4 regions of the Erwinia sp. GW821-FHT03D09 genome follow, and region 2 is predicted to be linked to each of the others. Evidence: predicted binding sites of a transcription regulator. Region 2 holds the regulator's gene; each other region holds the start of a gene.
What was found. Region 2 encodes CRP, which controls carbon source genes, mostly activating them, when cyclic AMP is high. Its sites were predicted from a motif close to ATGTGANNNNNNTCACAT; they were not measured.

Region 1 (2,205 bases), on a different contig from region 2:
GCAGCTCCTGCGGCACCAGAAGCAGAATAAAGCACTACCATTGAGCTCTCCGTCGCATGGCGGAGAGCTGTTTCATCGCAGGGTTGGACCCCTGTATGCGGCAGGCGGATGACAGGATGATCATCCCAATGTTTGTTTGTGGGAGTGGGAAATGAAGCCATTTTTGCGCTGGTGTTTCGTTGCAACAGCTTTAACGCTGGCAGGATGTAGCAACACCAATTGGCGTGAGAACGAAATTTTGGCAGTTCCGCTGCAGCCTACGCTGCAACAGGAAGTTATTCTTGCTCGCATGGAACAAATTCTTGCCAGTCGGTCTTTGACCGATGATGAACGCGCACAGCTGTTATATGAGCGCGGAGTGTTGTATGATAGTTTAGGTTTGAGAGCGCTGGCGCGGAATGACTTTTCTCAGGCGCTATCTATCAGACCGGATATGCCCGAAGTATTCAATTACTTAGGCATATATTTAACGCAGGCAGGCAACTTTGATGCTGCCTATGAAGCGTTTGATTCTGTACTTGAGCTTGATCCAACTTACAATTATGCGTACTTAAATCGCGGTATCGCCCTTTACTACGGCGGTAGATTTAAACTAGCGCAAGATGATCTGCAGGCGTTTTATCAAGGCGATCCTAACGATCCCTTCCGCAGCCTGTGGCTGTATCTCACTGAGCGTGAGATCGACACAGAACAGGCCAAAGTTTCGCTGAAGCAGCGTTACGACAAAGCGGTAAAGGACCAATGGGGATGGAATATTGTCGAGTTCTACCTGGGCGACATCAGCGAAAAAACGCTGAAGGAGCGCCTCCAGGCAGACGCAACGGATAACACTTCGCTCGCTGAACATCTCAGTGAAACCAACTTCTATTTAGGTAAGTACTACCTAAGTCTGGGGGAGAAGGACAACGCAGAAGCGTTGTTCAAGCTGACGGTCGCTAACAACGTTCATAACTTTGTTGAGCACCGATATGCATTGTTGGAGCTGGCGCTACTCGGCCAGACACAAGACGATTTATCAGAATCCGACCAGCAATAGCTGACGAACTTTTATTGCCTGAACTTTGAAAAGTCATCATCTTCGCGGATGAGGGCATTTCTGTTCGTCGAAACCACTAATTTGAGCCGGTTCACACTTTTTGATGAAAATGACTGAGAATTTTCACGACGAGTTATGTAGACTGGCCGCCGAAATCTACGAGGCACGTGTACTACATGACTGATATTCAAACCACTTTTTCTGACCTTGGCCTGAACGCTGACATCCTTGAATCACTGAACGGTATGGGCTACGTGAAGCCTTCCCCAATCCAGGCTGAGTGTATTCCTCACCTGCTGGCGGGCCGCGATGTTCTGGGTATGGCGCAGACCGGGAGTGGTAAAACTGCGGCATTCTCCCTGCCGCTGCTAAACAACATTGATCCAACTGTTAAAGCACCACAGATTCTGGTGCTGGCACCGACCCGCGAACTGGCGGTTCAGGTAGCTGAAGCTGTAACCGAATTCTCTAAACATATGCGTGGCATTAACGTTGTAGCCCTGTACGGCGGCCAGCGTTATGACGTGCAGCTACGCGCTCTGCGTCAGGGCCCTCAGGTTGTTGTCGGTACCCCAGGCCGTCTGCTGGACCACCTGAAGCGTGGCACTCTGGACCTGTCTAACCTGCGCGGTCTGGTACTGGACGAAGCTGATGAAATGCTGCGTATGGGCTTCATCGAAGACGTTGAAACCATCATGGCGCAGATCCCAGACGGTCATCAGACCGCGCTGTTCTCTGCAACCATGCCGGAAGCGATTCGCCGTATCACTAAACGCTTCATGAAAGATCCTCAGGAAGTGCGCATTCAGTCAAGCCTGACTACGCGTCCTGACATCAGCCAGAGCTACTGGACTGCCTATGGCCGTAAAACTGATGCGCTGACTCGCTTCCTGGAAGCTGAAGACTTCGACGCTGCAATCATCTTCGTGCGTACCAAAAACGCAACACTGGAAGTGGCTGAAGCGCTGGAGCGCAGCGGTTACAACAGCGCCGCGCTGAATGGTGACATGAACCAGGCACTGCGTGAGCAGACTCTGGAGCGTCTGAAAGATGGCCGTCTGGACATTCTGATCGCCACCGACGTTGCGGCCCGTGGTCTGGACGTTGAGCGCATCAGCCTGGTTGTAAACTACGATATCCCTATGGATGCCGAGTCTTACGTACACCGT
Region 2 (2,205 bases):
TTGTACGGCATGCAGCTGGCGCGAAAATCCGGTTACCTGATGATGATGCCCCGCCCACTGCTTAGCGAATTCAGCCACACGCTGCAGGCACTCAACCTGCCGCTGCAATCTGCCTGGCATTACAGCGTTGTGTGGTCCAGATACTCCCCGCTTACCCATCATTCGCGGCAACTGCTGGAGCTGGTCCTGGATATCTGCCGTAACGCTGGCGAAAACAGACATGAAACCGACATTAATCAGTGAGACGGGCGCGTCGCCGAGCAACGGCCTTCCGCCCCACTTTCCCGGCAATAAAAAGACTATGTAGTAATTTTGCACTATGCTGAAGCGAGACAACATGACACAACACAAGACAGCCAGGTCAAGCTGTGCTACAAACGGTGCTGTATTATTATTCTGGCATTGCAATGCATGGTGAAAACGGGACAACAGGATGAGTCAGACTCTTAATGGTATTGCCCGTTTGATTTTCCTATGGGAAGCGCCTGACAGGGAATTCCGTCCCTGTTTACCCAAAATATTTCAAAAAGCAGTTAACATTTCTGCAACCTGAGTGATAAAAGGGTATATTTAGGCTCGATTACAATAGAGGATAACAGCGAATGGTTCTCGGCAAACCGCAAACAGACCCAACCCTCGAATGGTTCCTGTCACATTGCCATATTCACAAATATCCATCCAAAAGCACTCTGATCCATCAGGGTGAAAAGGCAGAAACCCTCTACTACATCGTCAAAGGCGCAGTAGCGGTGCTGATCAAGGATGAAGAAGGTAAAGAAATGATTCTTTCCTACCTCAATCAGGGCGACTTTATTGGCGAACTGGGCCTTTTCGAAGAGGGCCAGGAGCGAAGCGCGTGGGTGCGCGCTAAGAGTGCCTGTGAAGTAGCTGAAATCTCCTACAAAAAATTCCGCCAGTTGATTCAGGTTAACCCTGACATTCTGATGCGTCTTTCTTCGCAGATGGCACGCCGTCTGCAGGTCACTTCTGAGAAAGTGGGTAACCTCGCCTTCCTTGATGTAACCGGTCGTATTGCACAAACCCTGCTTAATCTGGCCAAACAGCCGGATGCCATGACCCACCCGGATGGTATGCAGATCAAGATCACCCGCCAGGAGATTGGCCAGATCGTTGGCTGTTCTCGTGAAACCGTGGGGCGTATTTTGAAAATGCTGGAAGATCAAAACCTGATTTCCGCGCACGGTAAAACTATCGTGGTTTACGGTACGCGCTAAACGGTTGTGGATCTGTGGCGCGACAGCATTGTCGCGCCTTTTTTTCTGTGGTGTTGGGCATGTGGCGGAGAATCATCTATCACCCTGAAGTGAACTATGCACTGCGGCAAACGCTGGTGCTGTGTCTGCCAATAGCCGTTGGCTGGCTGCTGGGCGATCTTCGACAGGGTCTACTCTTTTCATTGGTTCCCGCCTGCTGTAACAACGCCGGTCTTGATACTCCCCATAAACGCTTTTTTAAACGCCTGATTATCGGCGGCAGCCTGTTTGCATTCTGTAGTTTTATGATCCTGTATGCCGGGGAACAGGGCGTACCGCTGCCGATCATCATGCTGGTGATGGCACTGATACTGGGCGTCACTGCGGAAATCAGTCCACTGCATGGCCGTCTGCTGCCCGCATCGCTCATTGCCGCTATTTTTACCCTCAGCCTGGCCGGAAGAATGCCCCTCTGGCAGCCGCCGCTGCTCTATATTCTCGGTACCATCTGGTACGGGCTGTTTAACTGGCTGTGGTTCCGCCTGTGGAAAGAGCAGCCGATGCGTGAAACGCTGAGCCTGCTGTATCGCGAGCTGGCCGACTACTGCGAGGCGAAATATACGCTGCTGACCCGGCTGACCGACCCGCAGACAGCCCTCCCGCCGCTGCTGGCGCGCCAGCAAAAAGCGGTGGATCTGATTAATACCTGCTATCAGCAGATGTATATGCTGTCCGCCAGCCAGGATAACCACTATCAGCGGCTGACGCGGGCCTTTCAGGTGGCACTGGACCTGCAGGAGCACATTTCCGTCAGCCTGCATCAGCCGGAAGAAGTGCAAAAACTGGTGGAACAAAGCCACGCCGAAGTGGTGATCCGTTGGAATGTGCAGACCATTGCCTCCCGCCTGCGGGTGCTGGCCGATGATATCCTCTATCATCGCTACCCTGAACGTTTTACCATGAATAAGCCGCTGCTGGCGCTGGAGAAAAT
Region 3 (2,205 bases), on a different contig from region 2:
TTACGCTCTTCAATCGAGAAGGCGCTGCCTTTGTTCAGCAGGGGGAATTCCAACAGGATCGGACCGGCGTAAGGGATATAAAGCGATCGTTTACTTTCGTATTCGAGTTCCATGCAATTCGTACTCTGGTTGCTATCGTGATGATGTGGGGCCAATCCTAAAATAAATTATCTGAAAAAGCAGCTTTTGTTAAAAAGTAATAACAAAAGCTGGGATCTTTCTCGAAGCACTGGCGGATTTTTACGATTGAATCAGAGGAATTGTGCTAAAGCGGGTACAGCCCAGCGCACTGAGGGTGGCGGCGGTGGCGGACTGCTGGCTGAGCTTCGCTTCCGGGGCTTCGGCCAGTACCGCACGGGAAATATCGCTAAGGACATATCCGGCAAGGTTTAACAGATTCAGCGCACCCTGAAGCGGCGGCAGAGTTGGGTTAAAGGCGGCGTTTTCCGCATAGCGCCCGGCAAAGATCGTACCGTCGCTGGTTTCCAGCGCCACGCCGCTCCATGCCTGGCTGTACGGCGCATGACTGCCATTGGCTGCCGCCAGTGCCGCCTGCTCCAGCGCATCGCCACGGATCGTCATCCCGTGATCGACGTTATCCATCAGCAGGGTGGTAATTTCCAGATCGCGCGGACCAAACGCATCCGGCAGATAATCCCCAAGCGTGGCCGCCGCACGGCCCGGCAGTTCGATAGTCAGCGCCGTACCGCTGTTCAGCTCGTTCATAAACTGGCGGCAGTGGCCGCAGGGAGTGTAGTTGACGGTGATCGCTTCAAGCGCGCGTTCGCCCCGGAGCCAGGCGTGGGTAACGGCGCTCTGCTCGGCATGCACCGTTTGCTGCATGGTGGTGCCGCTGAATTCCATATTGGCACCAAACCACAGCGTGCCGCTGGCACCGCGTGCAATCGCACCCACTTTAAAATCGGACAGTGCGGCCTGTGCGCAGGCTGCGGCCAGCGGCAGCAGGGCAAAAGCCAGTTCGCTGTCGTTATAGCCGCACTGCTTTTTCAGTGTTGCCGCTTCATCGGCGCTGATGCGGGCAGAAAAATCCGCAGAAGAGATCATCGGCCGAATGGCATGCTGTAATGTTTCGGGAAGCGTGGCGAAGGCTGCCAGGAATCTTGGATGCATTTTAGGCCTCTTTATGCTGAATGCTGGCTCATGTTAACGAGCCGGTAGCCAGTTATATGTGATCTGCATCTCTCTGTCAGTGTAATAAATGAAATTGATAAACAAAATGCGAGATCTATCGCAAGTTTTACCCCAGCCAGTGCAGCAGAACGGGAAAAATAAACGGTGCCAGCAGTGAGGTAATAATGGCGCACAGCACCAGCGCCAGCGAACTGAACGCCCCTTCCTGCGCATCCATCTCTACCGCACGGGCGGTACCAATAGCGTGCGAGGCGTTGCCAATCGCCAGCCCACGAGCGGAGGCGGCACGAACCTGCAACAGGTTCAGCAGCATATGGCCAAATACCGCGCCGAGTACCCCGGCCATCAGCACGCAGATTGCGCTGATCGCCGGTATTCCGCCCAGTGAACCGGACACCGCCATGGCGATCGGCGTGGTGACTGATTTCGGCAACAGGGTCGCGGCGATCTCGGGCGTGGCACCGAGCCACAGGGCAATTGCAGTCCCGGAGACCATCGCGGTGATACTGCCGATAAAGCAGACGCTGATAATCGACTTCCAGCGGGCGCGGATCTGATGCATCTGCTGATACAGCGGCAGCGCAAGGGCGACCACGGCGGGCTGCAGCAGGCCGTTAAGGATGGCGCTACCCTGGAAATAGCGGGTGTAGGGGATCTGCAACAGCAGCAGCAGCGGAATGATCACCGCCATGGCGATCAGCAGGGGATTCACAATGGAGATTTTGACCCGAGCGGCAAGCTGACGCGCCGCCAGAAACACCACGACCGTTAACGGAATGGACCACCACATATCACTCATCACGTTCTCCCTGCGGAGCCAGCGGCTGGCGGTGCATACGCTGTGAAAGAACGCCAACGGTCACCAGCACAATCAGCGTGCTGACCAGGCAGGAAACCACAATAGGGCCAAACTGTGCGGTGAGAATATCCATGTCATTCATCACGCCGACGCTAATCGGCACGAACAGCAGCGCCATATAGCGAATAAACAGGCTACAGCCGGGCCTGACCCACTCAACGGGAAGGATTTGCGTAGCCAGCAGGGCGAACAGC
Region 4 (2,205 bases), on a different contig from region 2:
GGGGAGAATCCAGATCGCGGGTCAGCAGCGGATCGAGCGCATCGAGGAATGCCGCCTCAGGCAGACCCTGCCACAGCGGATGCCACAGGGATTTATGCCCGGCGGCGCAGCGGCCACGGCGCAGAACGGCGGGGGCGGTGGTACCGCTGAGCAAAGCCGGAACCCAGTCGCACAGCTCAATCCACGAGGCGGCGGCTTCACGCACTGCGGCATCTTCGCGGCTGACGTGCAGAATTTTGGCCCAGAACCATTCTGAGGAGTAAACCCCGCCGATATAGCGTGAGTAATCCTCAAACTCGCCGCTGCGGCACAGGCGGGTGATAGCTTCTGCCTCTTCAATCGCGGTGTGATCCTTCCACAGCACGAACATCGCATTGGAGTTATCGGCAAATTCGGGCCGCAGCGCCAGAACCCTGCCTTCACGATCGATTGGCGCAGGCGTAGAGCCTGTAGAGTCCACGCCAATCCCAACCACATTCTGGCTGTCGCTCCCGAGCTGAGTGACAACGTCACGGATGACCTGTTCCAGCGCTTCGATGTAATCCGCAGGATGGTGGCGGAACTGATTGCGGTTGGGCTGGCAGTAGCGGCCCTCCCGCCAGCGCGGATAGGCAACTACGTGCTTCGCCAGTTCCCGTCCGCTGGCACATTCCACCGCCAGCGCCCGAACCGAGTCGCTGCCAAAATCCAGACCGAGGGTTATGGCACCCTTGTTCATAGTTATTCTCCAGAGACGATAGTCAAGTCTCTCTATCCTGAGAACATGGCGCAGAAGCGGTTAGGTGTGAGTGGCTGCAAATATGCACTTTTCTGCCATCAGATGCGGTTATGTGATGCGCTTCAAATGTTACTTTCCGGTTAAAACAGCTGAATGCATGGACAAAACGCCTGTAATTTCAGTGTGTGATAGCGCTCTACAAATTTCCGTTTGTATGTGGGTAAAACTAATTAACCGCCGCAGTAAAAAATACGACGGTTTTAGATAACTTGCTGTTTATAAAATTTTAATTATTCCATCTTCCGATTGTTACCGTTTACACAACCCCGTCAAAAGCGGGCACTGAGCCGGAGAGCCTCATGCACAAATTTACTAAAGCACTGGCCGCAATCAGCCTTGCTGCCGTTATGTCACAATCCGCTATTGCAGAGACAATGAAACTCGGTTTTCTGGTGAAACAGCCGGAAGAACCCTGGTTCCAGACCGAATGGAAGTTCGCAGACAAAGCAGGCCAGGAGCTGGGCTTTGAGGTGATCAAAATTGCCGTGCCGGACGGAGAGAAAACCCTTAACGCCATCGACAGCCTGGCGGCCAGCGGTGCCAAAGGCTTCGTTATCTGCACTCCGGACCCGAAGCTGGGTTCAGCCATTATGGCCAAAGCACGCAGCTACGATCTGAAGGTGATCGCGGTGGATGATCAGTTCGTCACTGCCAAAGGTAAGCCGATGGACACCGTACCGCTGGTGATGATGGCAGCGACCAAAATCGGCGAGCGTCAGGGGCAGGAGCTGTATAAGGAGATGCAGAAGCGCGGCTGGGACGTCAAAGACACCGCAGTAATGGCGATTACCGCTAACGAGCTTGATACGGCACGCCGCCGCACCGGTGGTTCAATGGACGCGCTGAAAGCGGCCGGATTCCCGGAAAAACAGATTTATCAGGTTCCCACCAAATCTAACGATATCCCCGGTGCGTTCGATGCCGGTAACTCGCTGCTGGTTCAGCATCCTGAAGTGAAAAACTGGCTGATTGTCGGCATGAATGACAACACCGTGCTCGGCGGCGTGCGCGCAACAGAAGGCCAGGGCTTCAAGGCGCCTAACGTTATCGGCATCGGTATCAACGGCGTGGATGCGGTCAGCGAACTGTCAAAAGGCCAGGCCACCGGCTTCTACGGCTCGCTGCTGCCAAGCCCGGACGTTCACGGCTACCGCAGTATCAAAATGCTGCATGACTGGGTGACCAACGGCGCGGAGCCGGCGAAGTTTACCGAAGTGACCGAGGTGGTGCTGATCACTCGTGACAACTTCAAGGCCGAGCTGGCTAAGAAAGGGCTGATGTAATGCGTTTTCAGTGACAACGTCACTTTATGTGGGTCGATCGCTGCAACGGTCGGCCCACGGTCTGATTATTTGTATTACGGGACGTATAACACGGTTACCGTCCAACACCGTTTCAGGGGAGTGATATGACCAGAGAACCCGCTT

Region 1: yrbN (protein YrbN) is a predicted target of CRP. The motif match lies at 1,116-1,133, and genes of this name have one in related genera.
Region 3: cdd (cytidine deaminase) is a predicted target of CRP. The motif match lies at 1,188-1,205, and genes of this name have one in related genera.
Region 4: AC07U6_RS00790 (arabinose ABC transporter substrate-binding protein) is a predicted target of CRP. The motif match lies at 829-846, and genes of this name have one in related genera.

The regions. Positions count from the first base shown of each region.
Region 1 covers NZ_JBWKUK010000012.1:99,638-101,842, forward strand. The annotation lists gene pnp (polyribonucleotide nucleotidyltransferase) at 1-30, shown strand, start outside; gene nlpI (lipoprotein NlpI) at 152-1,036, shown strand; gene yrbN (protein YrbN) at 1,146-1,220, shown strand; gene AC07U6_RS13890 (DEAD/DEAH family ATP-dependent RNA helicase) at 1,213-2,205, shown strand, end outside.
Region 2 covers NZ_JBWKUK010000002.1:246,917-249,121, reverse strand. The annotation lists gene AC07U6_RS02855 (LysR substrate-binding domain-containing protein) at 1-243, shown strand, start outside; gene crp (cAMP-activated global transcriptional regulator CRP) at 603-1,235, shown strand; gene AC07U6_RS02845 (YccS/YhfK family putative transporter) at 1,295-2,205, shown strand, end outside.
Region 3 covers NZ_JBWKUK010000003.1:216,036-218,240, forward strand. The annotation lists gene AC07U6_RS04200 (NAD-dependent malic enzyme) at 1-113, opposite strand, end outside; gene cdd (cytidine deaminase) at 241-1,131, opposite strand; gene AC07U6_RS04210 (CidB/LrgB family autolysis modulator) at 1,259-1,951, opposite strand; gene AC07U6_RS04215 (CidA/LrgA family protein) at 1,944-2,205, opposite strand, start outside.
Region 4 covers NZ_JBWKUK010000001.1:147,389-149,593, forward strand. The annotation lists gene AC07U6_RS00785 (ribulokinase) at 1-718, opposite strand, end outside; gene AC07U6_RS00790 (arabinose ABC transporter substrate-binding protein) at 1,078-2,061, shown strand; gene araG (L-arabinose ABC transporter ATP-binding protein AraG) at 2,187-2,205, shown strand, end outside.